3 regions of the Pseudomonas sp. TE12508 genome follow, and region 1 is predicted to be linked to each of the others. Evidence: predicted binding sites of a transcription regulator. Region 1 holds the regulator's gene; each other region holds the start of a gene.
What was found. Region 1 encodes sigma-54, which starts transcription at its own class of promoters, with help from an activator protein. Its sites were predicted from a motif close to ANTGGCATNNANNTTGCTNT; they were not measured.
Positions count from the first base shown of each region.

Region 1 (10,428 bases):
CGTCGACGCCGCTCAAGGACTGCTTGAGGGCGACTTCATGCAGCACTTCCCGGTGGATATCTTCCAGACCGGTTCCGGCACCAGTTCCAACATGAACGCCAACGAAGTGATCGCCACCCTGGCCAGCCGCTTGTTGGGCGAGCCGGTCAATCCCAACGATCACGTCAATTGCGGCCAAAGCAGCAACGACATCATCCCGACCACCATCCATGTCAGCGCCGCGTTGAGCTTGCATGAGCAGTTGCTGCCGGCGCTGGTGCATCTGGTGCAGGTGATCGAGCACAAGGCCGAGCAGGTTCATCCGTTCGTCAAAACCGGGCGTACCCATTTGATGGACGCCATGCCTGTGCGCATGAGTCAGGTGCTCAATGGCTGGGCGCAACAGCTCAAGGCCAATATCGGTCACCTGCAGGATCTGCTGCCAAGCCTGCAATCCCTGGCCCAGGGCGGCACGGCGGTGGGTACCGGGATCAATGCCCATCCAGAGTTTGCGGCGCGTTTCAGCCAGCAACTCAGCCAACTGACGCAGGTGCAGTTCACGCCGGGCAAGGACCTGTTTGCGCTAATCGGCTCGCAGGACACGGCGGTCAGCGTTTCAGGGCAGCTCAAGGCCACGGCGGTTTCCTTGATGAAAATCGCCAATGACCTGCGCTGGATGAATTCCGGCCCGTTGGCCGGGCTCGGTGAAATCGAACTCGAAGCCTTGCAGCCCGGTTCGTCGATCATGCCCGGCAAGGTCAATCCGGTGATCCCCGAAGCCACCGCCATGGTCGCCGCTCAGGTGATTGGCAACGACACGGTGATCACCGTCGCCGGTCAGTCGGGCAATTTCGAGCTGAACGTCATGCTGCCGATCATCGCCCAGAACCTGCTGAGCAGTATCGAGTTGCTGGCCAACGCCAGCCGTCTGCTGGGCGACAAGGCTATTGCCAGCTTCAAGGTCAACGAGGCCCGGCTCAAGGAAGCGCTGTCGCGCAATCCGATTCTGGTCACCGCACTCAACCCGATCATTGGTTACCAAAAAGCTGCTGAGATTGCCAAGAAGGCTTATCAGCAGGGCCGGCCGGTAATCGATGTCGCCCTGGAACACACCGACCTGACGCGCAGCCAACTGGAAGAATTGCTCAACCCAGAGAAGCTCACCGCAGGCGGCGTGTAATCACTGTTACCGCTTTGGAGGCTCACCATGGAGCACTGGAAACGCACGATCGAAAGAGCAAATCGCTGTTTCATGCTGGGCGAGCTGGTCGATGCCCGCGAGGCCTACTTGCAGGCATTGGCCCTGGCCCAGGTGTTGTTCGAGCGCTGGGCGGATGCCGACGAAGCGGTGGCGGCTTGCGTGATTTCCCACCATAACCTGGCGGACCTGCACCTGCGTCTGAACCAGCCGGAGGAGAGCGCCGAGTACCTGTGCGCGATCCATCAACGGCTTTTGCAGACCATGCAGGACCCGCGACTGGCGCCGGCCTTGCGTGAAGCCGCGCTACGCCAGAGCAGCAAAACCTATGTCGAGCTGCTGAATTTCATCAGCGAACACGGCGAGTATCCGCGCACCCACAGATTGCTGCGCACCGACACCGCTTCGACCTCGCATCAGCCTGCGCCCTTACAACATGGAGTTCATTGAAATGGCTTTTACCTTGCCCGCCTTGCCGTACGCCTACGACGCCCTGGAGCCGCACATCGATGCGCAAACCATGGAAATCCACTACACCAAACACCACCAGACCTACATCAACAACCTCAACGCTGCAGTCGAAGGCACTGAATTTGCTGAATGGCCGGTGGAAAAACTGGTGGCGGCTGTCCAGCAATTGCCGGAAAAGCTCCGTGCTGCAGTGATCAATCAGGGCGGTGGGCATGCCAACCATTCGTTGTTCTGGGAAGTGATGGCACCCAACGGCGGAGGCCAACCTGAAGGCTCGCTGGCCAAGGCGATCGACGAACAGCTGGGTGGTCTCGACAGCTTCAAGGAGGCCTTCACCAAAGCTGCGTTGACCCGTTTTGGCAGCGGTTGGGCCTGGTTGAGTGTGACGCCGCAAAAGATCTTGATCGTTGAAAGCAGCGGCAACCAGGACAGCCCGTTGATGAACGGCAATACGCCGATCCTCGGCCTGGACGTCTGGGAACATGCTTATTACCTGCGTTATCAGAACCGTCGTCCGGATTACATCAATGCGTTCTACAACGTGATCAATTGGCCTGAAGTCGCTGCGCGTTATCAGGCTGCGCTGGTTTAGGGGGCGTTCTCAACTAGTTTCCCCTCCGCGCCGGGTCTGCTGTTGTGCAGGGCAAGGCGCGAGAAGCGTGGTTTGGTCATTCCAAATAAGCTTCGAGCAACGCAGCCCTGCACAACAGCAGGCCTTGGAAAGGGAACAACCATTCCCAGCGGCCTGCGCCTTGCCTGGCCCGCTTTAAGGCGACAACGCGGAGGGGGAACTAGTTGAGAGCGCCCCCCTAAGTCTCTATAAAACAATCCAGGGCTGACTATGGGCACTGAAACACTGGCGGTCGGAAGTGGACGAATGTTTCGTTACGCACTGGGATCGCTGTTACTGCTGGCGGGTATGACGTTATTGGCTGCCCAAGGGCTGAGCTGGCTGGACCTCGAACCGAAACTGCAGCGCGCCCTGCAAGGCGGGGCGATTTGTGCCTTGGGTACGGCTTTGGGCGCGGTGCCGGTGCTGGTGATTCGGCAGATACCTCAGGCTGTCAGCGACATATTGCTCGGTTTCGGAGCCGGGGTGATGCTCGCCGCGACGGCGTTTTCGCTGATCGTGCCGGGCATTGCCGCGGCAGAAAACCTCGGGCTGACGCCTTGGGCGGCCAGCGGCCTGATCAGCTTCGGCATCCTTCTGGGCGCATTCGGGTTGTTTCTGGTGGATCGCAGGGTGTCTGGCGCTACGCCCGAAATGCTCGTGGGGACACTGAAGCGATCGGTGATTCCACCGCGGATCTGGTTGTTTGTGTTTGCCATCATCGCCCACAACATCCCCGAAGGCATGGCGGTTGGCGTTTCGGCGGGCGGTGGCATGCCTGACGCCGACAGCCTGGCCATGGGCATCGCCTTGCAGGATGTGCCGGAAGGACTGGTCATTGCGTTGGTGTTGGCCGGAGCAGGGATGTCGCGGGTCAAGGCGTTCCTGATCGGTGCTGCATCAGGGTTGGTCGAGCCGGTCTTTGCATTGTTATGCGCCTGGCTGGTGAGCCTGGCCGAACTGCTGTTGCCTTTGGGGCTGGCACTGGCGGCTGGTGCGATGTTGCTGGTGGTGACTCACGAAGTCATCCCCGAATCGCGCCGCCATGGTCACGACAAACTGGCCAGCCTTGGGCTGCTGATCGGGTTTTGTCTGATGATGGTGATGGATACAGCGTTGACTTGAAAAACAGGATCAAAAGATCGCAGCCTCGTTTCACTCGACAGCTCCTACAAGGATCGGATGCCGTAGGAGCTGTCGAGTGAAACGAGGCTGCGATCTTTTGCTGTTTATTCGCCTTCGTCGAAGAAGTTGTTGATCAGTGCCACCAATGCATCCAGCGCTTCCTGTTCCTGCTCGCCTTCGGTATTCAGGTGAATTGTGGTGCCTTTGCCAGCGGCCAGCATCATCATGGCCATGATGCTTTTGCCGTCGATCATTGATTCCGGTGTACGGCCAACCCTGATCTGGCAAGGATACTGACCCGCTACCCCAACGAATTTTGCAGACGCGCGGGCATGCAGGCCCAGCTTGTTGATGATTTCGATTTCCAGAGCAGGCATCGCGATGTGAATCCTTTAGCTGAGGTCGCGGTGGCGGACCTGGACGTTCTTCAGGGTTTTTTGCAGGACCTGACCCAGACGTTCGGTCAGGTAGACAGAGCGGTGATGCCCGCCAGTGCAGCCAATGGCAATGGTGACATAGGCGCGATTGCTGGCGGCAAAGCGGGGTAGCCACTTGAGCAAGTATGAGGAAATGTCCTGGAACATCTCTTCTACGTCCGGCTGTGCCGCCAGGTACTCGGCCACCGGTTGATCGAGCCCGGACTGTGCCCGTAGCTCCGGCTTCCAGTAAGGGTTGGGCAGGCAGCGCACGTCGAACACCAGATCGGCGTCCACCGGCATGCCACGCTTGAACCCGAAAGATTCCACCAGGAACGCAGTGCCGGGCTCCGGCTGATTCAGCAGGCGCAGCTTGATGGTATCGCGTAGCTGATACAGGTTCAGATTGGTGGTGTTGACCTTGAGGTCAGCCAGATCGGCGATAGGCCCCAGCAGATTGGTTTCATCCTGGATCGCCTCCGCCAGCGAACGATTGGCGCTGCTCAACGGGTGACGACGGCGAGTTTCCGAAAAGCGCTTGAGCAAGGTTTCTTCGTCAGCGTCCAGATACAGCACATCGCACTGGATATGCCGGCTGCGGACCTCCTCCAGCAATTCGGGGAACCGTGACAGGTGGCTTGGCAAGTTGCGTGCATCGATGGACACGGCCACCAGCGGTTGTGCCAGTTCGGTGTGAATCAGCGCGCGTTCGGCCAGTTCCGGCAGCAAGCCGGCAGGCAGGTTGTCGATGCAGTAGTAGCCGTTGTCCTCGAGCACATCGAGGGCGGTACTTTTACCTGAGCCGGAGCGGCCACTGACGATGATCAGGCGCATGATTAGTGACCGTTCTGCTCGTCCAGGACAACCTGATACAAGGCTTGGTTGCTCGGGGCGCTGCGCAGTTTTTCACGCACTTCCTTGCGATCCAGCATGCTGGCAATCTGGCGCAGCAATTCCAGGTGTGCATCGGTGGCGGCTTCCGGGACCAGCAGCACAAACAGCAGGTCAACCGGGGCACCGTCGATGGCATCGAAATCGATAGGGGCTTCCAGGTGCAGCAGCGCACTGATTGGCGAGGTGCAGCCTTTGAGCCGGCAGTGGGGGATGGCGATGCCGTTGCCGAAACCGGTAGAACCGAGTTTCTCACGGGCAATCAAGGCCTCGAAGACGTCCTGCATTTCCAGATCCGGTACTTCGCGGTGGATAAGGTTGGCAATTTGCTCGAGGGCTTTCTTTTTACTGCCACCCGGCGCGTTCACTTGGGAACGGCCGGGGGTCAGGATGGTTTCTAGTCGGATCATGGATTGGGGGTGTTAACGACCGGTCGCGCCCTGGAGGAGGCTCTGGGTCTTTTCCTTATGCTTTTTAAGTTGGCGATCCAGCTTGTCGGTCAGCAGGTCGATGGCGGCATACATGTCCGTATGCTCGGCATTGGCGACCACTTCTCCGCCGGGAATATGCAGCGTGGCTTCGATCTTCTGCAGCAGTTTTTCGACGTTCATCGTGACTTGCACATTAGTGATCTTGTCGAAATGCCTCTCTAATCGGTCGAGTTTTTCGCCGATGTAGGTGCGCAGGGGTTCGGTCACTTCCAGTTGGTGTCCACTGATGTTGACTTGCATACAGCTTCTCCTTCGTTGCCAGTGCATAAAGCGGCAGGCAGAAATGCCTGCCACTGGAACGCTGTGGCGAGCCCGGCGGCTACATCAACCGCTTCCGTTCGCTGGAAGGCGCGATCCCCAGGGATTCGCGGTACTTGGCGACGGTGCGACGGGCTACCTGAATGCCTTGTGCCTCCAGTAAACCAGCGATCTTGCTGTCACTCAACGGCTTTTTCTGATTTTCCGCGGCAACCAGTTTTTTGATGATCGCGCGGATCGCCGTGGACGAGCATTCACCGCCTTCAGAGGTACTGACGTGGCTGGAAAAAAAGTATTTCAGTTCATAGATGCCCCGTGGGGTATGCATGAATTTTTGCGTGGTCACCCGTGAAATCGTCGATTCATGCATGCCGACTGCTTCGGCAATGTCATGCAGCACCAACGGCTTCATGGCTTCGTCACCGTATTCGAGAAAGCCGCGTTGATGCTCGACGATCTGGGTGGCGACTTTCATCAGGGTTTCATTGCGGCTTTGCAGGCTCTTGATGAACCAGCGAGCCTCCTGCAGCTGATTACGCATGAAGGTGTTGTCAGCGCTGGTATCGGCGCGGCGCACGAAACCGGCATATTGGGCATTGACCCGCAGGCGTGGCACCGATTCCTGGTTCAGCTCCACCAGCCAGCGCTCGTTGTCCTTGCGCACGATCACGTCGGGAACGACGTATTCGGCTTCGGTGGACTCGATTTGTGAGCCCGGGCGTGGATTGAGGCTCTGGACCAATTCGATGACCTGGCGCAGCTCATCTTCCTTGAGCTTCATGCGGCGCATCAGCTGGCTGTAATCGCGGCTGCCGAGCAGGTCGATGTAATCGGTGACCAGGCGCTTGGCTTCGGCCAGCCAAGGGGTCTTGGCGGACAACTGGCGCAGTTGCAGTAGCAGGCATTCACCGAGGTTGCGGGCGCCGATGCCAGCGGGTTCGAATTGCTGGATGCGGTGCAGGACGGCTTCGATTTCGTCCAGTTCGATGTCCAGCTCCGGGTCGAACGCTTCGAGGATTTCCTCGAGGGTTTCGTCCAGGTAGCCCTGATTGTTGATGCAGTCGATCAAGGTCACGGCGATCAGGCGATCGGTGTCGGACATCGGTGCCAGGTTCAGTTGCCAGAGCAAATGGCTTTGCAGGCTTTCACCGACCGATGTGCGGGTGGTGAAATCCCACTCGTCGTCATCGTTGCTCGGCAGGCTGCTGGCGCTGGTCTGGTAGACATCCTCCCAGGCTGTGTCGACGGGCAATTCGTTGGGGATGCGCTCGTTCCAGTCGCCTTCCTCAAGGTTGTCCACCGTCGGGGCGGTTTCCTGGTAGGAGGGTTCCTGAATGTCGGCGTTGGGTTTCTGTTCGGCGCTATCGGCCAAGGGGTCGGCGTTATCGAAGTCGTCGCCTTCTTCCTGGCGTTCGAGCATCGGATTGGACTCCAGAGCCTCCTGGATTTCCTGTTGCAGGTCCAGGGTCGACAATTGGAGCAGGCGGATGGCCTGTTGCAGCTGCGGTGTCATCGTCAGCTGCTGGCCCATTCTCAAGACTAGCGATGGTTTCATGGCAGGGGCTTAACACCTTATTCGCCGGCGCACATGCGCCATCCACTACAGGGCGCCGAAGCGCCAAACATAAGCAAATTATATGCCCGAAACTGAAGTGTTTGCCTAGAGCGCTGTAACAATAAAAAGTTATTGATTTTTTATTGAAGCGAGCGCTCCCTCGGCGACCCGGGCACCTCAGGTGCTTACAGGCGGAACTCGTGGCCCAGATACACTTCCTTGACCAGTTCATTGGCGAGGATGGTGGCGGAGTCACCTTCAGCAATCAGTTGGCCATCGTTGACGATGTAGGCGGTTTCGCAGATATCCAGGGTCTCACGAACGTTGTGGTCCGTGATCAACACGCCAATGCCTTTAGCCTTGAGGTGATGGATGATCTGCTTGATGTCGCCCACCGAAATCGGGTCCACGCCGGCGAAGGGTTCGTCGAGGAGGATGAATTTCGGGTTTGTAGCCAGTGCCCGGGCAATTTCCACACGGCGGCGTTCACCACCGGACAGGCTCATGCCGAGATTGTCGCGGATGTGATGGATGTGAAATTCCTGCAGCAGGCTTTCCAGCTCTTGGCGACGACCGGCCTGATCGAGCTCCTTACGGGTCTCGAGGATGGCCATGATGTTGTCGGCCACCGACAGTTTGCGGAAGATCGACGCTTCTTGCGGAAGATAGCCGATGCCCGCCTTCGCACGACCGTGCATCGGCTGGTGGCTGACGTCCAGGTCGTCGATCAGTACGCGGCCTTGATCGGCCTGTACCAGGCCGACAATCATATAGAAACAGGTGGTTTTACCGGCGCCGTTAGGGCCAAGCAGGCCGACGATCTGACCGCTGTCGATGGACAGGCTGACGTCGCGCACGACCTGACGGCTCTTGTAGCTCTTGGCCAGATGCTGAGCTTTCAGAGTTGCCATTACTGGGCCTTTTGCTCGTCGGTTTTCTTCTTCGGCTGGATCACCATGTCGATGCGAGGGCGTGCCTCGGTGACCTTGTTACCCGTGGCGCGACCGGCGCTCGCAAGCTTTTTGACCGTGTCGTAGACGATTTTCTCGCCTTGGGTGACGTTGTTGTCCTTATCGATGACCTTGGCGCGATCGATCAGCACTACGCGGTTTTGCGAGGCGTGGTACTGGATAGTTACGCCGTAGCCCTGGACCGGCTTGGTATCGCCCGCCGTTTGCAGTTGCTCGAAGTAGGCGAGGTTGCCCACCGAAGTTACCACGTCGATGTCGCCGGCCGGGGTGCGGGTGATGGTCACGGTATTGCCGGTGACCTTCATCGAGCCTTGGGTGATGATTACATCGCCCTTATAGGTGGCAACGCCGTTCTTGTCGTCCAGTTGGGCATCGTCGGCCTGAATGCGGATAGGCTGCTCTTGATCGTTCGGCAGAGCCCAGGCGCTCACGCTTCCCAGTGCTGCGCCCAGACTGAGCAAAATAGGGAGGGTTTTAACGAGCCTCATACTGTCCTCTTACGTTCGATAGCAGGTGTATCCTGCTTTCTTTCAAGTACGCTTTCATTCCGTTGCCTGTCGATACACCGCCGGCGCCGTCGATTCTAACGGGTTGATCGGTCTGCGCATATTGCTGCTGCGGGAACACTGTCATACGGGTGGTGGTAATCAGGGTTTTGCGGTTTTTTTCGTCGAAACGCGTGATACGTACCGAGTCAATCAGCTCGACCTGAGTGCCGTCCGGGTTGACTTCGCCGCGCTCGCTCTGGACGTGCCAGGGGAATTCGGTGCCACGGAACATGTTCAGGTCCGGATTGGTCAGCAACGTCACCTCGCTCGCTTTGACGTGTTCGACCTTGTCCGACGTCATCTCGTATTGCAGTTTGCCGTCGGGCAGGTACTGCACGCTGTGGGCGTTGATGGCGTAATAGTCGATCGCGGTTTCATCGACCTTCACCACCGGCTTGTCGAGGAAACGCTCAGGGCTGATGTTCCAGTAGCCGACCGCTGCAAAAATCGCGGCGATGCAACCGAACACCAGGATGTTACGAATTTTCTTGCTCAGCATGATGGGCTCACAGGTACGCGGCGTTGGCCGCATCGAGGCGGCCCTGGGCGCGCAGGATCAATTCGCAGAATTCGCGAGCGGCCCCCTCGCCACCGCGGGCCTGGGTGATGCCGTGGGCGTGTTCGCGCACGAAACTGGCGGCGCTGGCCACCGCCATGCCAAGGCCTACGCGGCGAATCACCGGCAGGTCCGGCAGGTCGTCGCCCAGGTAGGCCACTTGTTCATAGCTCAGGTTGAGCTGGCCAAGAAGTTCGTCGAGCACCACCAGTTTGTCTTCGCGACCCTGGTAGAGGTGCGGAATGCCGAGGTTCTTCGCGCGCCGTTCAACCACCGGGGTCTTGCGGCCGCTGATGATAGCGGTCTGCACGCCGGCGGCCATCAACATCTTGATGCCTTGGCCGTCGAGGGTGTTGAACGTCTTGAATTCGCTACCGTCTTCGAGGAAGTACAGGCGCCCGTCGGTCAGCACACCATCGACGTCGAACACCGCCAGTTTGATCTGTTTGCCGCGTTGCAGCAGGTCCGTGCTCATTACATTACTCCCGCACGCAGCAAATCGTGCATGTTCAAGGCGCCGACCGGACGGTCTTCGCTGTCGACCACTACCAGTGCGTTGATCTTGTGGTCTTCCATGATTTTCAGGGCCTCGGCGGCGAGCATCTCGGCGCGGGCGGTCTTGCCGTGGGCGGTCATCACTTCATCAATGGTCGTGCTGTGGATATCGATGGTGCGGTCCAGCGTGCGACGCAGGTCGCCGTCGGTGAAGATCCCGGCGAGTTTTCCATCCGTACTCAGTACAACGGTCATGCCCAATCCCTTACGGGTCATTTCCATCAAGGCATCCTTGAGCAGCGTACCGCACATCACTTGCGGCAATTCGGTGCCGGCATGCATGACGTTTTCCACTTTCAGCAACAAGCGGCGGCCAAGGGCGCCGCCCGGGTGGGAAAAGGCGAAATCTTCGGCGGTAAAGCCGCGAGCTTCAAGCAAGGCAACGGCGAGAGCATCACCCATGACCAGTGCCGCGGTGGTCGACGAGGTAGGTGCCAGATTCAGCGGGCAGGCTTCGTGTTCGACGCTTACATTGAGGTTGACTTCCGCCGCCTTGGCCAGCGGCGACTCGGGGTTGCCGGTCAGGCTGATCATTTGAATGCCCTGGCGTTTGATCAGCGGCAGCAAGGTGACGATCTCGTTGGTGGAGCCGGAGTTCGACAGCGCCAGAATGATGTCATCACGGGTGATCATGCCCATGTCGCCATGGCTGGCCTCGGCCGGATGCACGAAGAACGCTGTGGTGCCGGTGCTGGCCAGGGTGGCGGCAATCTTGTTGCCGATGTGCCCCGATTTGCCCATGCCGACCACGACTACGCGGCCTTTGCTGGCCAGAATCATCTCGCACGCACGTACGAAATCCGC
Region 1 is NZ_JBWCCN010000005.1:127,731-138,158, reverse strand. It holds gene ACZ9IM_RS08595 (class II fumarate hydratase) at 1-1,159, shown strand, start outside; gene ACZ9IM_RS08590 (hypothetical protein) at 1,187-1,627, shown strand; gene ACZ9IM_RS08585 (superoxide dismutase) at 1,629-2,240, shown strand; gene ACZ9IM_RS08580 (ZIP family metal transporter) at 2,490-3,383, shown strand; gene ACZ9IM_RS08575 (HPr family phosphocarrier protein) at 3,488-3,760, opposite strand; gene rapZ (RNase adapter RapZ) at 3,776-4,633, opposite strand; gene ptsN (PTS IIA-like nitrogen regulatory protein PtsN) at 4,636-5,100, opposite strand; gene hpf (ribosome hibernation-promoting factor, HPF/YfiA family) at 5,113-5,421, opposite strand; gene ACZ9IM_RS08555 (RNA polymerase factor sigma-54) at 5,501-6,994, opposite strand; gene lptB (LPS export ABC transporter ATP-binding protein) at 7,180-7,905, opposite strand; gene lptA (lipopolysaccharide transport periplasmic protein LptA) at 7,905-8,453, opposite strand; gene lptC (LPS export ABC transporter periplasmic protein LptC) at 8,440-9,012, opposite strand; gene ACZ9IM_RS08535 (KdsC family phosphatase) at 9,020-9,544, opposite strand; gene ACZ9IM_RS08530 (KpsF/GutQ family sugar-phosphate isomerase) at 9,544-10,428, opposite strand, start outside.

Region 2 (10,428 bases), on a different contig from region 1:
CAGCGCCTCCGGCAACAGCGTGTGGTTGGTGTACGACAGCGTGTCGACCGTAACTTGCCACGCCGCATCCCACGCCACGTCATAAACGTCGACCAACTGACGCATCAACTCGGCCACGGCAATCGAGGGGTGAGTGTCGTTGAGTTGAATGGCCGCGTGATCGCCCAGGGTCAGCACCGAGGTGTGCATGTTGCGATGGCGGCGCAGCAGATCCTGCAGGGATGCGGCGACGAAGAAGTATTCCTGACGCAGACGCAGTTCCTGGCCGGCCTCGGTGCTGTCCGCCGGGTAGAGCACGCGGGAGATACTTTCGGCCCGGGCCACTTCTGCTACCGCGCCCAGGTGGTCGCCAGCGTTGAAGCGCTCCAGGTGCAACTCTTCCATGGCCCGGGCACGCCACAGTCGCAGCGTGTTGACACTCGCGCCGCGCCAACCGACCACCGGGGTGTCATAGGCAATGGCCCGCACGGTTTCCGCCGGGGACCAGACTTGCCTGGATTTGCCGTTTTCATCGGTCACGGTTTCGACACTGCCGCCGAAGCCGATCGGGTAGGCGACTTCCGGCCGTTCGAACTCCCACGGGTTGCCGAAATCCAGCCAGTGTTCGGTCTGCTCCTGCTGCCAGCCGTCGACGATGGCCTGACGGAACAAACCGTGTTCGTAACGAATGCCATAACCATGGCCGGCGATGCCGAGGGTCGACATGCTTTCCATGAAGCACGCCGCCAGACGCCCGAGGCCTCCGTTGCCCAGCGCCGCATCGGGCTCCAGCAGACGGATGCGTTCGATGTCGACGCCAAGTTCGGTCATGGCCTCGCGAGCCACATCGAGCAGGCCGAGATTGCTCAGGCTGTCATAGAGCAAGCGGCCGATCAGGAATTCAAGGGAGAGGTAATAGACCCGTTTCTGGCCTTTGCGGTAGATCTGCCGGGTGTGGTCCATCCAGTGCTCGACCATGTGATCGCGCGCCGCCAGGGCGATGGCTTCGAACCAGTCGTGGTCGAAGGCGTGATCAGGGTCTTTGCCCACCGCGTAGGTAAGCTTGGTCAAGACGGCGTCGCGGAATGCGGCCACCTCTGCTTCGCGAACAAGTGGTTCTTGAGTCATCGATAAGACCTCGAGCGAGCGTGAAGTTGTCTGAGCCTAGTCGGTCTGACAGACCATTGAGACTCTGGTTCGGCAGTTTTTCCTGTTTGTGCGAGCTATTCGTGTGAGAGAGATCGGCATTAGGTTATCGCGCCCCGAAACAATGCAGGGGCCGTGCCGGACACAGGGATTATTTTGCGCCAAGCGAAAAAATCTGGCGAAAGGTTGTTCAAAAATCCACCAGTCCCGGTATGATCGCGCGCCCTGATGCACACGCTGGTAACAACCGATGATGAAGCCCAACCTGATCGCCGCCGCGGAGATCGATCGCCTCGATACCTGGGCAAAATACTCTGCCCCAATGTGCGGTTCCTGCGTGTCCAGCTGCTGCACCTTGCCGGTCGAGGTCAAGATCAAGGATTTGATCCGTATCGGCATCGTCGACGAATTCGAGCGTGGCGATCCGCCGAAGAACATCGCCAAGCGTTTGCAGAAGGAAGGTATCGTCGAGCGCTATAACCAGAAGTCCGAGATCTTCACCCTTCAGCGCATGAGCAACAACGATTGCCTGTACCTGGATCGCAAGAGCCGTCTGTGCACTATTTATGATAAGCGCCCGGATACCTGCCGCAATCACCCGAAGATCGGACCGCGGCCGGGGTATTGCGCGTACAAACCAAAAGAAGTGGTGCGCGAGAACAATCCGCGGACGCTGGACAAGTTTTAAACAATCGTTGCGTTCTTACCATGATCATTCCCACGCTCCGCGTGGGAATGCAGCCCGGGACGCTCCGCGTCCCAAAGCGGACGCAGAGCGTCCATTGAGGCATTCCCACGCAGAGCGTGGGAACGATCATCAAACCCCAGACAAACAAAAACGCCCCCGACCTTGCGGTCGGGGGCGTTTTTTTAAGCGTTAACTAAGTCGAAACTCAGTTACCAGCTTTCTTGGCAGCGCGGGTACGCTCGCTTTCGCCCAGGATCTTCTTACGAAGACGGATGGACTTAGGAGTGACTTCGCACAGTTCGTCTTCTTGCACGAACTCAAGAGCTTGTTCCAGGGTGAAACGGATAGGCGGAACCAGAGCGATGGTTTCGTCTTTACCCGAAGCACGCATGTTGTCGAGCTTCTTGCCTTTGGTTGGGTTGACGCCCAGGTCGTTGTCGCGGCTGTTGATACCGACGATTTGACCTTCGTACACGTCTTCACCGTGACCCAGGAACAGTTTGCCGCGAGCTTGCAGGGTTTCCAGCGAGTAAGTCAGCGCCTTACCGGTAGCAACCGAAACCAGCACGCCGTTCTGACGGCCGGACATGTCGCCGGACTTCATCACGTCGTAACGGTCGAAGATCGAGGTCAGGATGCCTGCACCGGAGGTCAGGGTCAGGAACTCGTTACGGAAACCGATCAAGCCACGAGCCGGGATGTTGTACTCAAGGCGCACACGGCCCTTGCCATCCGGAACCATGTTGGTCAGGTCGCCTTTACGGATACCGATCTGTTCCATGATCGAACCTTGCGATTCTTCCGGCAGGTCGATGGTCACGTTTTCGTACGGTTCGTGCTTGACGCCGTCAACCATGCGGATGATCACTTCCGGACGACCAACACCCATTTCGAAGCCTTCGCGACGCATGGTTTCGATCAGTACCGAGAGGTGCAGCTCACCACGGCCGGAGACTTTGAACTTGTCGGCGGTGTCGCCTTCTTCAACGCGCAGAGCAACGTTGTAGAGCAGTTCCTTGTCCAGACGTTCCTTGATGTTACGGCTGGTGACGAACTTGCCTTCTTTACCGCAGAAAGGCGAGTCGTTTACCTGGAAGGTCATGGAAACGGTTGGCTCGTCAACGGTCAGCGGCTTCATCGCTTCGACGTTCAGTGGGTCGCACAGAGTGTCGGAGATGAACAGCTGGTCGAAGCCGCTGATGCAGACGATGTCGCCGGCAGCTGCTTCTTCAACGTCGATGCGGTGCAGGCCGTGGTGACCCATCAGCTTCAGGATACGACCGTTACGCTTCTTGCCGTCGGCGTCGATAGCAACAACCGGAGTGTTCGGCTTGATGCGACCACGAGCGATACGGCCAACGCCGATAACACCCAGGAAGCTGTTGTAGTCCAGAGCGGAGATTTGCATCTGGAACGGACCGTCACGGTCGACTTTCGGCGCAGGTACGTTGTCGACGATCGACTGGTACAGCGGAGTCATGTCTTCAGCCATGTCGGTGTGTTCCAGACCGGCAATGCCGTTCAGGGCCGAGGCGTAGACGACTTTGAAGTCCAGCTGTTCTTCGGTAGCACCGAGGTTGTCGAACAGGTCGAAGATCTGATCCAGAACCCAGTCCGGACGCGCGCCTGGACGGTCAACCTTGTTGATGACCACGATTGGACGCAGGCCGGCTTCGAAAGCCTTCTTGGTCACGAAACGGGTTTGCGGCATAGGGCCGTCTTGAGCGTCAACCAGCAGCAGAACGGAGTCAACCATCGACATTACGCGTTCAACTTCGCCGCCGAAGTCGGCGTGGCCCGGGGTGTCCACGATGTTGATGTGGTAGCCGTTCCAGTTGATGGCGGTGTTTTTCGCCAGAATGGTAATACCGCGCTCTTTCTCCTGGTCGTTGGAGTCCATCACGCGCTCGTCGTTGAGCTCGTTGCGCTCCAGGGTGCCGGATTGACGCAAGAGTTTGTCTACCAGGGTGGTTTTACCATGGTCAACGTGAGCAATGATGGCGATGTTGCGTAGATTTTCGATCACTTGTGTATCTCGATCAGAGGATTCGGTGTGCTGACAAGTCTTGGCAGCGATTTACAGTAGAGTCCGGCAAAGCCGTTACAGCTTGACGGCGGCGTCGGGGGGCCGGTGACGCAGGCCACAGGCAAACAGCCCCGGGCACTTAGCTCGGTCGATAAACGCGCACATTGGCATGCCCCTCACTGAGCAAATGGTGGGCATGCAGGCGACTCATCACGCCTTTGTCGCAATACAGCAGGTACTGGCGAGTAGGGTCCAGTTCCTTGAAACGAGCGTTCAATGCATAAAACGGCATCGTCTGCACCTCAATGCCAGCGAGTTCCAGCGGCTCGTCTTCAGCGGCATCCGGGTGACGGATGTCGATGATGATCTGGCCCGCCAGAGCTTCGCTGACTTCTTCGATCTGCAAATCCTGGCCCAATTCGTCGATTACGCGATCGATCGGCACCAGTTTGGCGTTCTCGAGCGCACGCTCAAGTACCGCCATGTCGAATTCTTTCTCTTCATGCTCCACGCGCGGACGCTTGGCGTGGGTCTTTGGGTTCACCGAGATGACCCCGCAGTATTCCGGCATGTGCTTGGCGAAATCGGCAGTACCGATTTCGTTGGCCAGGTCGATGATGTCCTGCTTGTGACTGGCGATCAGCGGGCGCAAGACCAGCTTGTCGGTCACGCAGTCGATCACGGACAGGTTCGGCAACGTCTGGCTCGATACCTGGGAAATCGCTTCGCCGGTGACCAGCGCTTCGATCTCCAGCCGATCGGCAATACGGGAAGCAGCGCGCAACATCATACGCTTCAAAACTACACCCATATGACTGTTATCGACTTTCCCGAGAATTTCTCCCAGTACTTCCTCGAACGGCACACTGACAAATAACACGCGTTGGGAGCTGCCGTACTTCTTCCAGATGAAGTGCGCGACTTCCATGACGCCCAGTTCGTGGGCTCGCCCGCCCAGATTGAAGAAGCAGAAATGGCTCATCAGCCCGCGGCGCATGATCTGGTAGGCGGCGACGGTGGAATCGAAGCCACCGGACATCAGTACAAGCGTCTGTTCCAGGGCACCCAGCGGATAACCGCCGATGCTGTTGTGCTGGCTGTGGATCACGAACAACCGTTTGTCGCGAATTTCGATGCGAACTTCGATTTCAGGCTCTTTGAGCGAGATTCCGGCGGCGCCGCACTGACGACGCAGTTGGCTGCCGACGTATTTCTCGACGTCCATGGAGCTGAATTCGTGCTTGCCGGCACGCTTGCAGCGCACCGAAAAAATCTTCCCGGCCAGGGCGTCACCAAAATGCTGTTTGCACTTGGCGACGATGTCGTCGAAGTCGCCCAACGGGTATTCATCGACCTGCAGGAAATGCGCGATACCCGGCATGCAGCTCAGGCGCTCGGTCATCTCCTTCAGGGCTTTCGGCTCGCTGACGCGGGTTTCCAACTCGAGATTGTCCCACACACCGTTGACCACCACAGCCGGGTCCAGATCGCGGAGCACGGTACGGATGTTTTTGGCCAACTGGCGGATGAAACGCATCCGTACCGGGCGGCTCTTGATGGTGATCTCGGGGAAGACTTTTACGATTAGTTTCATGAAAACAGCGCGCGCTGGGCCAGCCGAAAAAGGGGGGCGCGGATTATAGCGGAAATTGCTCAAGGTTTAACCAGTTAATGTGCAGAAGGTTTTGCGCGCACCAAAACAGGTCATTTATGGAATTCGACGCTACATTACAGGGCGAGGTTTGGCGCTTTTCGAGGCTTTGCACCTTTATAAGCGTGATATTGGGGCAAAAAACCCATGGTGGGGCACTGGCATGCAATTTGCTCCCTTGTGAGGCAGGTTGCCTTGGCAGAGTATTCGCGCCGGCATCACCCACATTCTAAGGGCATCCACTACTAAGCCCGAAGCCACCCGGAGGACACTATGTCGAAGTCGGTTCAACTCATCAAAGATCATGACGTCAAGTGGATTGATCTGCGCTTCACGGACACCAAAGGCACTCAGCACCACGTGACCATGCCGGCTCGCGATGGGCTGGATGAAGCTTTCTTCGAAGAAGGCAAAATGTTCGACGGTTCCTCCATCGCTGGCTGGAAAGGCATCGAAGCCTCCGACATGATTCTGATGCCGGACGACAGCACTGCCGTTCTCGACCCGTTCACCGAAGAGCCAACCCTGATCCTGGTTTGCGACGTGATCGAGCCTTCGACCATGCAAGGCTACGACCGTGACCCACGTGCGATCGCCAAGCGTGCCGAGGAATACCTGAAGTCGACCGGTATCGGTGACACCGTATTCGTGGGTCCAGAGCCTGAATTCTTCATCTTCGACGAAGTGAAGTTCAAGTCCGACATCTCCGGTTCGATGTTCAAAATCTTCTCCGAACAAGGTTCGTGGATGTCCGACCAGGACGTGGAAGGCGGCAACAAAGGCCACCGTCCAGGCGTCAAAGGCGGCTACTTCCCTGTTCCGCCGTTCGACCACGACCACGAAATCCGTACCTCCATGTGCAACGCCATGGAAGAAATGGGCCTGGTCATCGAAGTTCACCACCACGAAGTGGCGACTGCCGGTCAGAACGAAATCGGCGTGAAGTTCAACACCCTGGTTGCCAAGGCTGACGAAGTTCAAACCCTGAAGTACTGCGTACACAACGTTGCTGATGCATACGGCCGCACCGCGACCTTCATGCCTAAGCCTCTGTACGGCGACAACGGTTCGGGTATGCACGTTCACCTGTCCATCGCCAAAGATGGCAAGAACACCTTCGCTGGCGAAGGCTATGCCGGCCTGTCCGATACCGCTCTGTACTTCATCGGCGGCATCATCAAGCACGGTAAGGCTCTGAACGGCTTCACCAACCCGTCGACCAACTCCTACAAGCGTCTGGTCCCAGGTTTCGAAGCGCCAGTGATGCTGGCTTACTCGGCTCGCAACCGTTCGGCTTCGATCCGTATTCCTTACGTGTCCAGCCCTCGCGCTCGCCGTATCGAAGCTCGCTTCCCGGATCCGGCAGCTAACCCGTACCTGGGCTTCGCTGCACTGTTGATGGCTGGCCTGGACGGCATCCAGAACAAGATCCACCCTGGCGACGCAGCTGACAAAAACCTGTACGACCTGCCGCCTGAAGAGGCGAAAGAGATCCCACAAGTTTGCGGCAGCCTGAAAGAAGCCCTGGAAGAGCTGGACAAAGGTCGTGCGTTCCTGACCAAAGGCGGCGTTTTCAGCGACGATTTCATCGACGCTTACATCGCCCTGAAAAGCGAAGAAGAAATCAAGGTTCGTACCTTCGTACACCCACTGGAATATGAGCTGTACTACAGCTGCTGATCCGGTAGCGCCGCGCTACGCGGCGTGACAAAAGAGAGGCCTCCTTCGGGAGGCCTTTTTTTGTGGGCGACCGTCTGTCATCGGATACCCGGTTGCGTGCATCATGACTTTCATCCGATAAAGCCGAGATGCCCCATGCGCCTACGTCCATGCCTTGCCCTGCTCACCGCCCTGCTGGCCAACAGCGCTTTTGCCAGCCCGGCACCTGCCGCCCTCGCCCCGTTGCTTGGCACCATCGAAGAACGCCTGGCGATTGCCGATCAGGTCGCGCTGAGCAAATGGGACAGCGGCAAACCTGTCGAAGACCGGCAGCGCGAGCGCGAGGTGATTGCCGGCGCCGTCGCCCTGGCACCAGCCTATAAACTGAGCAACGAAGCCGTCGAACAGTTCTTCTCGGCACAGATCGAGGCCAACAAACTGGTGCAATACGCGCACCTGTCTGACTGGCATGCCCAAGGCAAGGCGCCCAATGATCCTCGCCCCGATCTCATCGGGCAGATCCGCCCACAACTTGACCGGTTACAAAAACGCCTGCTGCAACAACTGGCCGATTTCAGCCCTTATCGCAACGACCCGCAGTGCCCGTCCTGGCTGGCCAAGGCCAATAAAACCGGCGCCCACGCGCCATTGCGCGAGCTTGCCCAGGTACGCGCCACCGCCGAGTTGTGCAGCGCCAACCGCTGAGCCGACCTGCCGATGTGCGCTGAAGTGCTCTATGCTCAGCGCTTAGTCGCCATGAACGGAACAGGGCCGGACACTTGCCCAACGGCCAATGGAAGCCTGCAATGCGCTCATTGTTGTTATGCCTGCTTGTGCTGATCGCCCTGCCCGCCGCCGCGCAGATCTACAAGTACACCGACGCCAACGGCAACACTGCGTACAGCAATCAACCGCCCGATGGCGTAAAGGCTCACCCCGTGGAGCTGCCACCGCTCAACAGCGTCGAGCGTCAACCTCCGAGCGAGCCTGTAGCGCCTGCGCAAGCCAGTAGCCGCGAACAGCCCAACAGCGCCTATCAGGTGCTGGAGCTGACCGGCTTGCCCACCGAAGAAGCCTTGCGCGCCAATAACGGCACGTTCACGGTCAGCGTATTGATCCAGCCGCGCCTGCAAGGCTCTCATCGGTTGCGGCTGTTACTGGACGATCAACCCTACGGCCAACCGAGCAACGTCCCGATCCTGCAACTGGTGAACATCGACCGTGGCGAACACCGCCTCGCGGTTCAGGTGATCGATGGGCAAAACGTGGTGCAGCAGAGCCCCACCGTGACCTTCACCGTACAACGGGTGCATAAGCCTTGAGGTGCTGGCTGTTGGTCGCATGCCTGATCAGCCTGCCAGCAATGGCCGAGGTTTTCACCTACATCGACGCCCAGGGCAATCGGGTCTTCACCGATCAGCCAGGCACCCGTAATGCCAAGCGTGTACCACTGGCGACCAGCAATCGGATGTCGGCCAACCCGAGCAGCACCGCGCCAATGACGGCCACGAAAGCCAAACCACTGTTTCATTACGACATGCTTCGTGTGCTGGTGCCGGACCCGGATGCCACGATCCGTAGCACTGCCGGTGAATTGATCGTCAGCGTTACCAGCGAACCCGGCCTGCAACAGGGCCATCGCTATCGCCTGCTGCTGGATGGCCAACCCACCGCCGAGCCCGGCCCGAGCCCGGTGTTCGCCCTGAGCAACATTGACCGCGGCAGCCATAACCTGTCGGTGGAAATCCTCGACGAACAGGGCCGCACCGTCGAACGCACGGCCAATCAACCCTTCCACATGCAGCGCATTTCCCTCGCGCAGAAACGTCAGGTCAAACCCTGCGTCCTTACCGACTACGGCCAACGGCCGGAATGCCCCCTCAAAGACAAACCCGAAGAAGAAAAGAGCTTCTTTTAGCGCTAACGCCGGCCAGTTAAGACATAGAACCTGTGGGAGCGTGGCTTGCCCGCGAAGAACGATGACGCGTAATACCTGAAAAACCGCGGTGCATTCTTCGCGGGCAAGCCTCTCCCCCACAGAATTCTCGTCGCTCAAATTTCTTCGCCACAGTTCTGCAGCTTGGCCCGGGCTCTTCTGCTTCTTTTACTTCGTTCAGGTTTGCGCACTATATTGGTGCAATAGAGTGCACAGTACTCACACCCCAACCCATTTTGGTTCGAAAGTACTCGCAAAAGCTGGCAGAACGCCACGCAAATGAGCGTCAAACGCCTGTTTCAGGCTCTAAACGCTTCTTTTCGGAGCCTTGGTTTGGTTTTTGCATTTTCCTCGTATCGGCGCGTTATTCATGCGCATGCCCTGCTCCAAAAGAGGTCCTGATGACCATTAGCGACGCACTACACCGCTTGCTACTCGACAACCTGACCACCGCAACCATTCTGCTCGACGCCGAACTGCGCCTTGAGTACATGAACCCGGCGGCGGAGATGCTGCTGGCCATCAGCGGCCAGCGTAGCCATGGGCAGTTCATCAGTGAGTTGTTCACCGAATCCACCGAAGCGCTGAACTCCCTGCGCCAGGCAGTCGAGCAGGCGCACCCGTTCACCAAGCGCGAAGCGATGCTCACCGCCCTCACCGGCCAGACCCTGACCGTCGACTACGCCGTGACACCGATCCTGAGCAATGGCAATACGCTGCTGTTGCTGGAGGTTCACCCGCGTGACCGCTTGTTGCGGATCACCAAGGAAGAGGCGCAGCTGTCGAAGCAGGAGACCAGCAAGATGCTGGTACGCGGCCTCGCCCATGAAATCAAAAACCCGCTCGGCGGGATTCGTGGCGCGGCTCAATTGCTCGCCCGTGAATTGCCGGAAGAGAGCCTGCGCGATTACACCAACGTCATCATTGAAGAAGCCGATCGCCTGCGCAATCTGGTGGATCGCATGCTCGGCTCCAACAAACTGCCGTCACTGGCCATGTGCAATGTCCATGAAGTGCTGGAACGCGTAGGTCAGCTGGTAGAGGCCGAAAGTCAGGGATGCATCACTTTGGTGCGTGACTACGACCCAAGCATTCCGGATGTGTTGATCGATCGCGAACAGATGATTCAGGCCGTCCTGAACATCGTGCGAAACGCGATGCAGGCTATCAGCAGCCAGAACGAGCTGCGCCTTGGCCGCATCAGCTTGCGTACCCGCGCCATGCGCCAGTTCACCATCGGCCACGTGCGCCACCGCCTGGTGACCAAGATCGAAATCATCGACAACGGCCCGGGGATCCCCGCCGAGCTGCAGGAAACCATCTTTTTTCCCATGGTCAGCGGT
Region 2 is NZ_JBWCCN010000001.1:227,733-238,160, reverse strand. It holds gene ACZ9IM_RS01050 (glycogen/starch/alpha-glucan phosphorylase) at 1-1,107, opposite strand, end outside; gene ACZ9IM_RS01045 (YkgJ family cysteine cluster protein) at 1,376-1,813, shown strand; gene typA (translational GTPase TypA) at 2,019-3,839, opposite strand; gene thiI (tRNA uracil 4-sulfurtransferase ThiI) at 3,979-5,433, opposite strand; gene glnA (glutamate--ammonia ligase) at 5,764-7,170, shown strand; gene ACZ9IM_RS01025 (chorismate mutase) at 7,306-7,854, shown strand; gene ACZ9IM_RS01020 (DUF4124 domain-containing protein) at 7,956-8,471, shown strand; gene ACZ9IM_RS01015 (DUF4124 domain-containing protein) at 8,468-9,067, shown strand; gene glnL (nitrogen regulation protein NR(II)) at 9,487-10,428, shown strand, end outside.
Region 2: a site for sigma-54 is predicted at 5,648-5,667, ahead of glnA (glutamate--ammonia ligase). Genes of this name have one in related genera too.

Region 3 (10,428 bases), on a different contig from region 1:
TCGCTCCTACAGGTACAGGTTCTTCATCGTCCAAGCTGTTAAACTCCCGCGCCCCAATTCCCTCCTGCAAGGCGCCCAGCATGTCTTCCTTGAATCAGGCGCTGCGCGCCGCCCTCGATCATCGTCAGGACCTGCTTGCCGAGCTGCATCAGCAAGGCACCGATTGCTATCGCCTGTTCCACGGCAGCCAGGAAGGCGCCGGCGGCCTGACCATCGACCGCTACGGTCCGCAACTGTTGGTGCAGAGTTTTCATCAGGCGCTGGAGCGTGACGCTCTGCTGCAACTGCACGAGATCGTCAATCAGCAGTTGGGCCTCGACACCCTGCTGGTCTACAACGACCGCTCCCGTGGCAACTCGCGCATCGACCGCGAAGACACCGTCTACCGCGCCGACGAAGCCGCCCTGCAAGATCTGATCGGTCACGAATGGGGACTGAACTACCGGGTTCGCGGGCGCCACGCCGGCCAGGACCCGTTGCTGTTTCTCGATCTGCGTAACGCTCGCGGCTGGGTCAAGGCGCACAGCAAAAACAAAAGTGTGCTGAACCTGTTTGCCTACACCTGTGGCGTCGGCCTCAGCGCCGCGGCGGGTGGTGCGAGCGAGGTGTGTAACCTGGACTTTGCCGAAGGCAATCTGGCGGTCGGTCGTGAGAACGGTCTGCTCAACCCGCAATTGCCGACGATGGAATTCATCCAGTCCGATTATTTCCCGGCGATTCGTCAATTGGCCGGTCTGCCGATCAGCCAGCGTCGCGGCCAGAAACTGCCGAGCTATCAACGTCTGGACCCGCGTCAGTACGATTTGGTACTGCTTGATCCTCCGGCCTGGGCCAAGAGTGCTTTCGGCACGGTCGACCTGTTGCGCGACTACCAGAGCCTGCTCAAACCGGCGCTGCTGACCACCGCCGACGATGGCGTACTGATCTGCTGCAACAACCTGGCGAAGGTCAGCATGGACGATTGGCGCGAGCAGGTTTTGCGCTGCGCAGAGAAGGCCGGGCGCCCGGTGCGTGAGTGGACAGCGCTGACACCGGGCAGCGATTTCCCATCGTTGGATCAGCAGCCGCCACTGAAAACGCTCATTCTGCAGCTCTGAAAATTCGCACCGATAATCAGATAAATCCTATAAAGCCTGGTTGCTTCGGAACCGCAAACGCATGCCATACTCCAAGGCACTCCGATTCCGACAGATGAAGCCGCACATGCCCAAAGGATTGATTCGCGCTATCGGCGCCTTGTTGACTGCCCTGGCTCTTTATAGCCTGTTGGGATTTCTGATTTTGCCGGGCATCGCGTTGCGAATCGCCAACCAACAATTGGCCAACTACGCCACGACGCCCGCCACGATTCAGCGGATCGAACTCAATCCGTTCAGCCTTGAAGTCACCCTTTGGGGCCTGGTCATCGGCGAGCCGGGCAAAGAGCAAGTGGGCTTCGAACGTCTGTACGCCAACCTGCAGATCGATAGCCTCTGGACCAAGGCGCTGCACTTGTCCGATATCGAACTGGACAAACCCAAGACCGAAATCCTTTTCGGCAAAGACGGCAAACTCAACCTGCTCGGCCTGTTCAAAATCCCCGCCAGCGAACCGACCCCGGTCGATCCGGACGCCAAACCATTCCCTCTGCGCGTGGAGCGAATCAAACTGGCCGGCGGCTCCTTACATTTCGAGGATGCACGGCCCAGCGAACCCATCGAGTTCCTCTATGACAAACTCGATTTCGAACTGAAAAACCTCAGCACCCTGCCTGAAGACAGCGCCGACATGACGTTGGTCGCCATCGGCCCGGCAGGTGGACAGATCGACTGGACCGGTAATTTCAGCCTGATCCCGATCGCCTCCGAAGGTAAGCTGAAAATCACCGACGGCAAGATGAAATCCTTCTGGCCCTATGTGCGCGATGCTGTGCCACTTGCACTCGAAGATGGCGTCATCAGCCTCAGCACCGACTACAAACTCAACCTGGCCAAGGAAACCGAACTGCTGCTAAGTAACGTTGCCGTCAGTGTCGCGCCTTTCGCCATCAAGACGCCGGACGGTCGACCGCTGGCGAAGCTCGAGCGGCTGGACATCAGCGAAACCACCGTAGACCTGGCCAAACAGCAAGTGGTGGTCGGCAAGATACGTAGCAAAAAACTGGAAACCTGGGCCGCCCTCGAAGCCGACGGGCAACTCGACTGGCAAAAACTGTTCGCCAGTCAGCCGTCCAAAGCGGCCAACAAAGCCAATGCCGAGCCAGCCAGCGCGCCGGCAGTGGCCGATTCGCCGAAGCCTGAACCGACCGCGCCGAGCAAGCCTTGGCAGGTGCTGCTCAAAGACGTGCAGCTACGCGATTATCAGGTGCACCTGGCCGACCGCAAGGCACAACCGGCGGTGGCGCTGGAGCTGGGTCCGCTAAACCTGGACCTGCAAAATTTCGATAGCCTCAATGGCTCACCTTTCAACCTCAAGCTCGACTCCGGCGTGGGCAAGCAAGGCAAGATCACCGCGGACGGCGTGGTCAATCTGGCCCCGATCAGCGCCAAACTGAACGTGCAGACGAAGGACATCGACCTGCGCGTCGCCCAGTCCTACATCAACCCGTTCATTCGTCTCGAATTGCGCAGCGGAATGCTGGGCAGTGATCTGGCGGTCGACCTGAAAAGCACCGAACCGCTGGCGTTCAGCGTCACAGGCAAAGCCCAGGTCGATCAACTGCATACCCTCGACACTCTGAAAACCCGCGACTTCCTCAAGTGGCAACAGTTGGTGCTCGAAGGCCTTAACTATCAGCATGGCGACAGCCTGTCGATCGACAAGGTCAACTTGTTCCAGCCTTATGCACGCTTCATGATCAACGATGATCGCACCACCAACGTCGATGACCTGTTGATCCCGCAACCGGCCGACGCCGGCGCCACAACCACCGCTGCGGCCAAACCGGCAGCCGGAAAAGAAAAACCGCTGGGCATCCACATTGGCGGCATTGCCATCAATGACGGTTCGGCAAACTTCGCCGACTTCAGCCTGACCCCGAACTTCGCCACCGCCGTTCAACAGCTCAACGGGAAGATTGGCACCATCGACAGCCGCCAGGCAAAACCGGCCAGCGTCGACATCAAAGGCAAGGTCGACCGCTATGCACCGGTGACCATCAAGGGTTCGGTCAATCCGTTCGACCCGATGGCCAGCCTGGACATCGCCACCAGTTTCAAACGGGTGGAATTGACCACTTTGACGCCCTACTCCGGCAAGTTCGCCGGTTACCGTATCCGCAAGGGCCGGCTCAATCTCGACCTGCATTACAAGATCACCAACGGCCAGCTCCTGGCCGAAAACAAAGTGGTGGTCGAGCAGTTGCAACTGGGTGAAAAGGTCGACAGCCCGGACGCGGTGAGCCTGCCACTGAAACTGGCGATTGCCTTGCTCAAGGATGTCGACGGCAAGATTTCCATCGAACTGCCGGTGAGCGGCGACCTGAACAACCCTCAGTTCAGTGTCATGCCTATTATCTGGCAGACCCTGCGCAACCTGATCGTGAAAGCCGCCGCAGCGCCATTCAAAATGATTGGCGGGCTGGTCAGCGGCGGTGGTTCGGAAGACTTGGGCAGCGTGGCATTTGCACCGGGTTCCAGTGACTTGAGCAAAGACGCCGAAGCGGCGCTGGTCAAACTGTCCCAAGCGCTCAAGGAGCGTCCGGCCCTGCGCCTGGAAATCGAAGGCACCGCCGCCAAGAGCAGCGACGGCCCGCTGATTGCCGAGCAACGCCTGGAGCGGGAATACCAGTACAACTACTACAAAATGCTCCAGCGTCGCGGTGACAAAGTACCGGCCCAAGCCTCGTTGCTGGACGTACCGGACAACGAGAAAGGCCCGCTGCTTGAAGGGATCTACCGCACACGCCTCAAGACCCAGCCGCCCGCCGAATGGAAGGATCTGGGCAAGGAAGAACGCAGCAAAAAAATGCGGGAAGACGTGATCGCGTTCTGGAGTTCCAGCGAGGTGCTGTTGCGTCAACTGGGGCAAGAACGGGCCAGCAGCATCAAGGATTATCTGGTGGACAAGGGGCAATTGGCCGATGACCGCGTGTACTTCATCGACGCCAGCCTCGGCGAGGCAGAAAGCGATGGCCGCGTTATCACGCCCATGCATCTGGATGCCGAATGATGGGCGCACATTGGCTTCTGAGCCTGTCTCTGTTGCTGGTTGCCGGCCAGGCAGCGGCGGCCGATACCTTGCGTTGCGGCAGTCAATTGATCAGCGTCGGGGACAGGTCCAGCGAAGTGCTGCAAAAATGCGGAGAGCCCGTTGCCCGCGACTTGCTGGGCTACAAGCGCAGCGCCAATCGACGGGAAGAATTTCAAGTCGAGGAATGGACCTACGGGCCCAACAGCGGGATGTACCAGTACCTGCGCTTTGAAGGAAACAGGTTGGTTCGAATCACCAGCAAGCGTGGTAATTGAATCCACCACAAACCAATGTGGGAGCGGGCTTGCTCGCTCCCACAGTTGTTTTGCGTAGCCCGCAATAGAACAGGCCCCGACACGAATGCCAGGGCCTGTAATGGCCACGTCCTTGTGGCCTTCGCATGAACTCTCAAGTAGCGGCAGACGTATGACTCGGCCCGTCTACCGCACCTTCTCCCGGTCCAGGCGAGAAGCCTTGTCTTACTCGGATTTCAGGCCGTCAGCGGACACCGCTTTGACGCCTTTGATTTTCTTGGCTATAGCCACGGCGGTTGTTTTCTGAGCATCTGTCAGAACGGTCATGGAAGACAGGGAAACAACGCCTTTGTTGGTTTCGACTTTGATGTCGGTGCCTGGGATGCCTTTTTCGGTGACCAGGTCTGCTTTGACTTTGGTTGTGATCCAGGTATCGGAAACATCCTCTTTCGCTTCAGTGACTTCACCGGCGGCCAGCATCATGGGTGCCTGAGTCGCCTGGGTGGTCTGTGCGAATGCAGCGTTGGCCATGGTCAGGGTCAACGCGGTAGCAGTAGCGGCAGCGATAGCGAACTTCTTCATACGAGTAACTCCTGTATTTCTGGAAAGTCTGCTGCGTGTCTTGTCAGCAGGGTTACAGGAGATAGTGCGAACGCTGTGCCAACTGTCAGATAAAAAATAAATAGTTATAAATCAATAAGTTAGATAAAAAGACAATGTCCGAAATCATGCAAAATGCATGACTGATAAATTATCTACATGCAACTTGCGGGTTTTAACGCAGGCCTAAGGCCATGAATTGTCGGGGGTTTCTTGATAATTCGAACAACAGGGGAAAAGACGAACAAAAAAATGCCCCGCGTCGTGAGAAGCAGGGCATTGGCAGGATGACAATGGATCAGCCAGCAGCGGCAGCACCCGTGCAGCCTTTAGGAGCATATTCCTGTTCAGCCGTGGTGGCGCACGTCCAACCACCAGCGAGTGTGCGTGTTAGCGTAATGGTTTTGCTGAGTACCGGTCCTGGAGCATTGAGGATCGTGCAACCGATAGTACCTGCGCCGTCAGCGGCGGTACCCGATGCTGTAATTGTGCAATTACCTGTGGTCGCCGTACCGCCGATCAGAGCGAGGGTCGGATTAGTACCTTGGTTGATAATGTCTTCGAAAGGCACTTTCAGTGCCGAGATTTCTGCAAGAGCAGCGGTCACTTTCGCCCGCGCCTGGTACTTCGAATATTGCGGCAACGCAAACGTCGCCAGAATCCCGATGATCGCCACCACGATCAGCAGCTCGATCAGAGTAAAACCTTTTTGATTTTTCATAGACAGGCTCCATGCATGAGTCGAAATCTCATGATCTGAACAAGGCACAGCACAGGTCATGCCAAGTTGCGTGCGCCCCTGCCTGCTGGGCGCGAGATCGCGGCAAAGACCTTTCCTACTCCAAGGATCCGCACTATCTGACACTTTTTGTCACCTCACCCCGGCTGGTTTGGTTCCACTGCTTGACTAGGCTATAAGTCATTCACTGTCTGCGTCCGGTATCCCAATGAATGACATCGCCCTTAGCGGTCTGGCCAAGCAATTGGTACTGGCCGAACTGATCACTGACCAAAGTGCGCAACAGGCGTATCAACAAGCCCAACGCAATCGAATTTCGCTGGTCAGCTATCTGGTGCAAAACAAACTGCTGAAAAGCTGGCAGGTCGCCGAGGTGGCCTCGGAGCATTTCGGCATGGCCCTGCTGGACCTCAACTGCCTGGACAAGGACACTCAACCCCGAGGGCTGGTCAGTGAGAAGCTGATCCGCCAGCACCACGCCCTGCCCCTCTGGCGGCGTGGTAACAAGCTGTTCGTGGGGATTTCCGATCCGACCAATCACCAGGCCATCAACGACATCCAGTTCAGCACCGGGCTGAGCACCGAAGCCATTCTGGTGGAGGAAGACAAGCTCAGCGACGCCATCGAAAAATTCTTCGACAACCACTCCACCGGCCTGGAAGACATGGCCGATGTCGACCTCGACGGGGTGGACATCGAGTCGGTCGATGAGCAGAAACAGGACGCCCTCGGAGGGCAAGATGCCGATGATGCCCCCGTGGTGCGCTTCGTCCACAAGATGTTGCTCGACGCGATCAAGAGCGGTTCTTCCGACCTGCATTTCGAGCCCTATGAAAAAATCTACCGCGTGCGCATGCGCACCGATGGCATGCTGCGGGAGGTCGCCAGGCCGCCGACGCAACTGGCCAACCGCATTGCCTCGCGGCTGAAGATCATGGCCAGTCTCGACATCTCCGAGCGGCGCAAACCCCAGGACGGGCGAATCAAGATGCGGCTGTCCAAAAGCAAGTCCATCGACTTCCGGGTCAACACACTGCCGACCTTGTGGGGCGAGAAAGTGGTAATCCGGATCCTCGACCCGTCCAGTGCCCAAATGGGCATCGATGCCCTCGGCTACGAGCCCGACCAGAAAGACCTGTACATGGCCGCGCTCAAGCAGCCACAGGGAATGATCCTGGTGACCGGCCCCACAGGCTCGGGCAAGACCGTGTCGCTCTATACCGGGCTGAACATCCTCAACACCGTCGACATCAATATTTCCACTGCCGAAGACCCGGTAGAAATCAACATCGAAGGCATCAACCAGGTCAACGTCAATCCCAGGCAGGGACTGGATTTCGCCCAGGCGCTGCGCTCGTTTCTGCGTCAGGACCCGGACGTGATCATGGTCGGCGAAATCCGCGACCTCGAAACCGCTGAAATCGCCATCAAGGCTGCCCAGACCGGGCACATGGTGCTTTCCACCCTGCACACCAACAGCGCCGCGCAAACCCTGACCCGCCTGCACAACATGGGAATTCAGGGGTTCAACATCGCGACCTCGGTCAGCCTGATCATCGCCCAGCGCCTGGCGCGCAAATTGTGCAGTCATTGCAAAAAACCCATCGAGATTCCCCGCGAGGCGTTGCTCAAAGAAGGCTTTCCCGAGGAACGCATCGGCTCATTCACGATCTATGAACCGGTCGGTTGCGATCAGTGCAACAGCGGTTACAAAGGGCGGGTAGGGATTTATGAAGTGGTAAAGAACACCCCAGAACTGCAACGGCTGATCATGGCCGAAGGCAATTCACTGGAAATCGACATCCAGATGCGTAAGGACGGCTTCAACGACCTGCGTACTTCGGGCCTGCTCAAGGCCATGCAAGGCATCACCAGCCTTGAAGAAATCAACCGGGTCACCAAGGACTGAACATGGCGGTCAAAGCAGCGAAAATCAGCGTATATGCCTGGGAAGGCACAGACAAAAAAGGCACAAAAATGACCGGCGAATTGACCGGCCAGAATCCCGCGCTGATCAAGGCCCAGTTACGCAAGCAAGGCATCAACCCGGGCAAGGTGCGGAAAAAAACCGCGTCCATTTTCAATGCCGGCAAACGCATCAAGGCCCTGGACATTGCCCTGTTTACCCGGCAGATGGCGACCATGATGAAAGCCGGCGTACCGTTGCTGCAATCGTTCGACATTATCGGCGAGGGCTTCGATAACCCGAACATGCGCAAACTGGTGGACGAGGTAAAACAGGAAGTCGCGGCCGGTAACAGCTTCGCCGCGGCCCTGCGCAAAAAGCCCCAGTATTTCGATGAGCTGTACTGCAATCTGGTGGATGCCGGCGAGCAGGCCGGTGCTCTGGATACCCTGCTGGAACGGGTGGCGACCTACAAGGAAAAGAGCGAAAGCCTCAAGGCCAAGATCAAGAAGGCCATGACCTACCCGCTGGCGGTGGTGTTCGTCGCGATCATTGTGACCGGGATTCTGCTGGTCAAGGTAGTGCCGCAGTTCGAGTCGGTGTTCTCGGGGTTCGGCGCCGAACTGCCGGCATTCACCGTGATGGTCATCGGCTTGTCGGAGTTCCTGCAGGCCTGGTGGTGGATGGTGCTCGGCCTGTTGGGTGCGCTGGTTTTCGGCATCCGCCATGCCTTTAAAAAGTCCCCCGGCTTTCGGGACCGAATGGACACCTGGCTGCTGAAACTGCCGTTGGTTGGCGCGCTCATGTACAAGTCCGCCGTGGCCCGTTACGCCCGCACCTTGTCGACGACGTTCGCCGCCGGCGTGCCACTGGTCGAAGCCCTGGATTCAGTGGCAGGCGCAACCGGCAACATCGTGTTCAAGCGAGCGGTATTACGCATCAGGCAGGATGTTTCCACCGGCATGCAGCTGAATTTTGCGATGCGCACCTCCGGTATATTTCCGAACATGGCGATCCAGATGACGGCCATTGGCGAAGAGTCTGGCGCACTGGATGACATGCTCGACAAGGTCGCGAGCTTCTATGAGGACGAGGTGGATAACATGGTCGATAACCTGACCAGTCTGATGGAGCCTTTCATCATGGTGGTGCTGGGGGTTATCGTCGGCGGCCTGGTGGTTGCAATGTACCTGCCCATCTTCCAACTTGGCTCAGCGATCTGATATGTCCTTGAACGAATTTCTGAGTCACAACTCACTGGCCTTCGTGATCACCACATGGGTGATCGGTTTGCTGATCGGCAGTTTTCTCAACGTGGTGGTCTGGCGCCTGCCGAAAATGCTTGAGCGTGAATGGCGCTTGCAAGCCCATGACGTCCTGGATTTGCCACCCGAAGCCCCCGGCCCGGCTTACAACCTGATATTGCCTCACTCCGAGTGCCCCGACTGTGGCCATCGGATTCGAGCGTGGGAAAACATTCCCGTGCTCAGTTATCTGTTTTTACGCGGGCGATGCTCGAACTGCGCGACGCCGATCAGCAAACGTTACCCGCTGACCGAACTGGCCTGCGGCGTGCTGTCAGCGTTCGTCGCCTGGCATTTCGGTTTCGGCTGGCAGGCCTGCATGGTGCTGGTCCTGAGCTGGGGCCTGTTGGCGATGAGCCTGATCGACGCCGAACACCAGCTGTTGCCGGATGTGCTGGTGCTGCCGTTGATATGGCTGGGATTGATCGTCAACAGTTTCGGGCTCTTCGTGTCACTGCATGACGCGCTCTGGGGTGCGGTGGCCGGCTACATGGCGTTGTGGACGGTGTTCTGGCTATTCAAGCTGATCACCGGCAAGGACGGCATCGGCTACGGTGACTTCAAGCTCTTGGCGATGCTCGGCGCCTGGGGCGGCTGGCAGATCCTGCCACTGACCATCCTGCTGTCATCGCTGCTGGGCGCCATCATCGGGGTGATTTTGCTGCGCCTGCGGGATGCGCAAACCTCGACTCCGCTGCCCTTTGGCCCCTATCTGGCGATTGCCGGCTGGATTGCCTTGCTCTGGGGTGGTCAAATAACCGGCTTCTATTGGCAGTTTGTCGGTTTGAAATGAATACCCCTGTGGAAAAACCCTGGATTCTCGGCCTGACCGGCGGCATCGGCAGCGGCAAAAGCGCGGCCGCCCAGCACTTCATCGATCTGGGCGTGCACGTGGTGGACGCCGATCATGCGGCTCGCTGGGTGGTAGAACCCGGTCGCCCGGCACTGGCGAAGATCGCCGAGCACTTTGGCCCCGGCGTGCTGCAAGCCGACGGCCAACTGGATCGCGCGGCGCTGCGCAAGCTGATCTTCGAAGTGCCGGATGAACGCCGCTGGCTCGAAGCGCTGCTGCATCCGCTGATCGCCGAAGAAATCACCCACCATCTGGCCAAGGCACAATCGCCTTACGCGATTCTGGTTTCGCCGCTGCTGATCGAGTCCGGGCAGTACGCCATGACCCAACGGGTTTTGGTGATCGATGCCCCGGAACAGTTACAGATCGAACGCACCCTGCAGCGTGACCAGACCAGCGAACAGCAGGTCCAGGCGATCCTCAAGGCCCAGTCCAGCCGACAGGACCGCGTGAGCCATGCCGACGATGTGGTGGTCAACGACCGCGACCTCGCCTGGCTGCACAGCGAGGTCGAACGCCTGCATCACTTTTACCTTACTTTGCGTGGAGGCCAGTCATGAGCCAAACCCCAACCGTCGATTGCCCAACCTGCGGCGCCCCTG
Region 3 is NZ_JBWCCN010000017.1:141,300-151,727, reverse strand. It holds gene ACZ9IM_RS23000 (class I SAM-dependent rRNA methyltransferase) at 81-1,097, shown strand; gene ACZ9IM_RS22995 (DUF748 domain-containing protein) at 1,159-4,149, shown strand; gene ACZ9IM_RS22990 (DUF2845 domain-containing protein) at 4,149-4,445, shown strand; gene ACZ9IM_RS22985 (BON domain-containing protein) at 4,650-5,006, opposite strand; gene ACZ9IM_RS22980 (pilin) at 5,323-5,745, opposite strand; gene pilB (type IV-A pilus assembly ATPase PilB) at 5,972-7,672, shown strand; gene ACZ9IM_RS22970 (type II secretion system F family protein) at 7,675-8,892, shown strand; gene ACZ9IM_RS22965 (prepilin peptidase) at 8,894-9,766, shown strand; gene coaE (dephospho-CoA kinase) at 9,763-10,386, shown strand; gene yacG (DNA gyrase inhibitor YacG) at 10,383-10,428, shown strand, end outside.
Region 3: a site for sigma-54 is predicted at 5,792-5,811, ahead of ACZ9IM_RS22980 (pilin). Genes of this name have one in related genera too.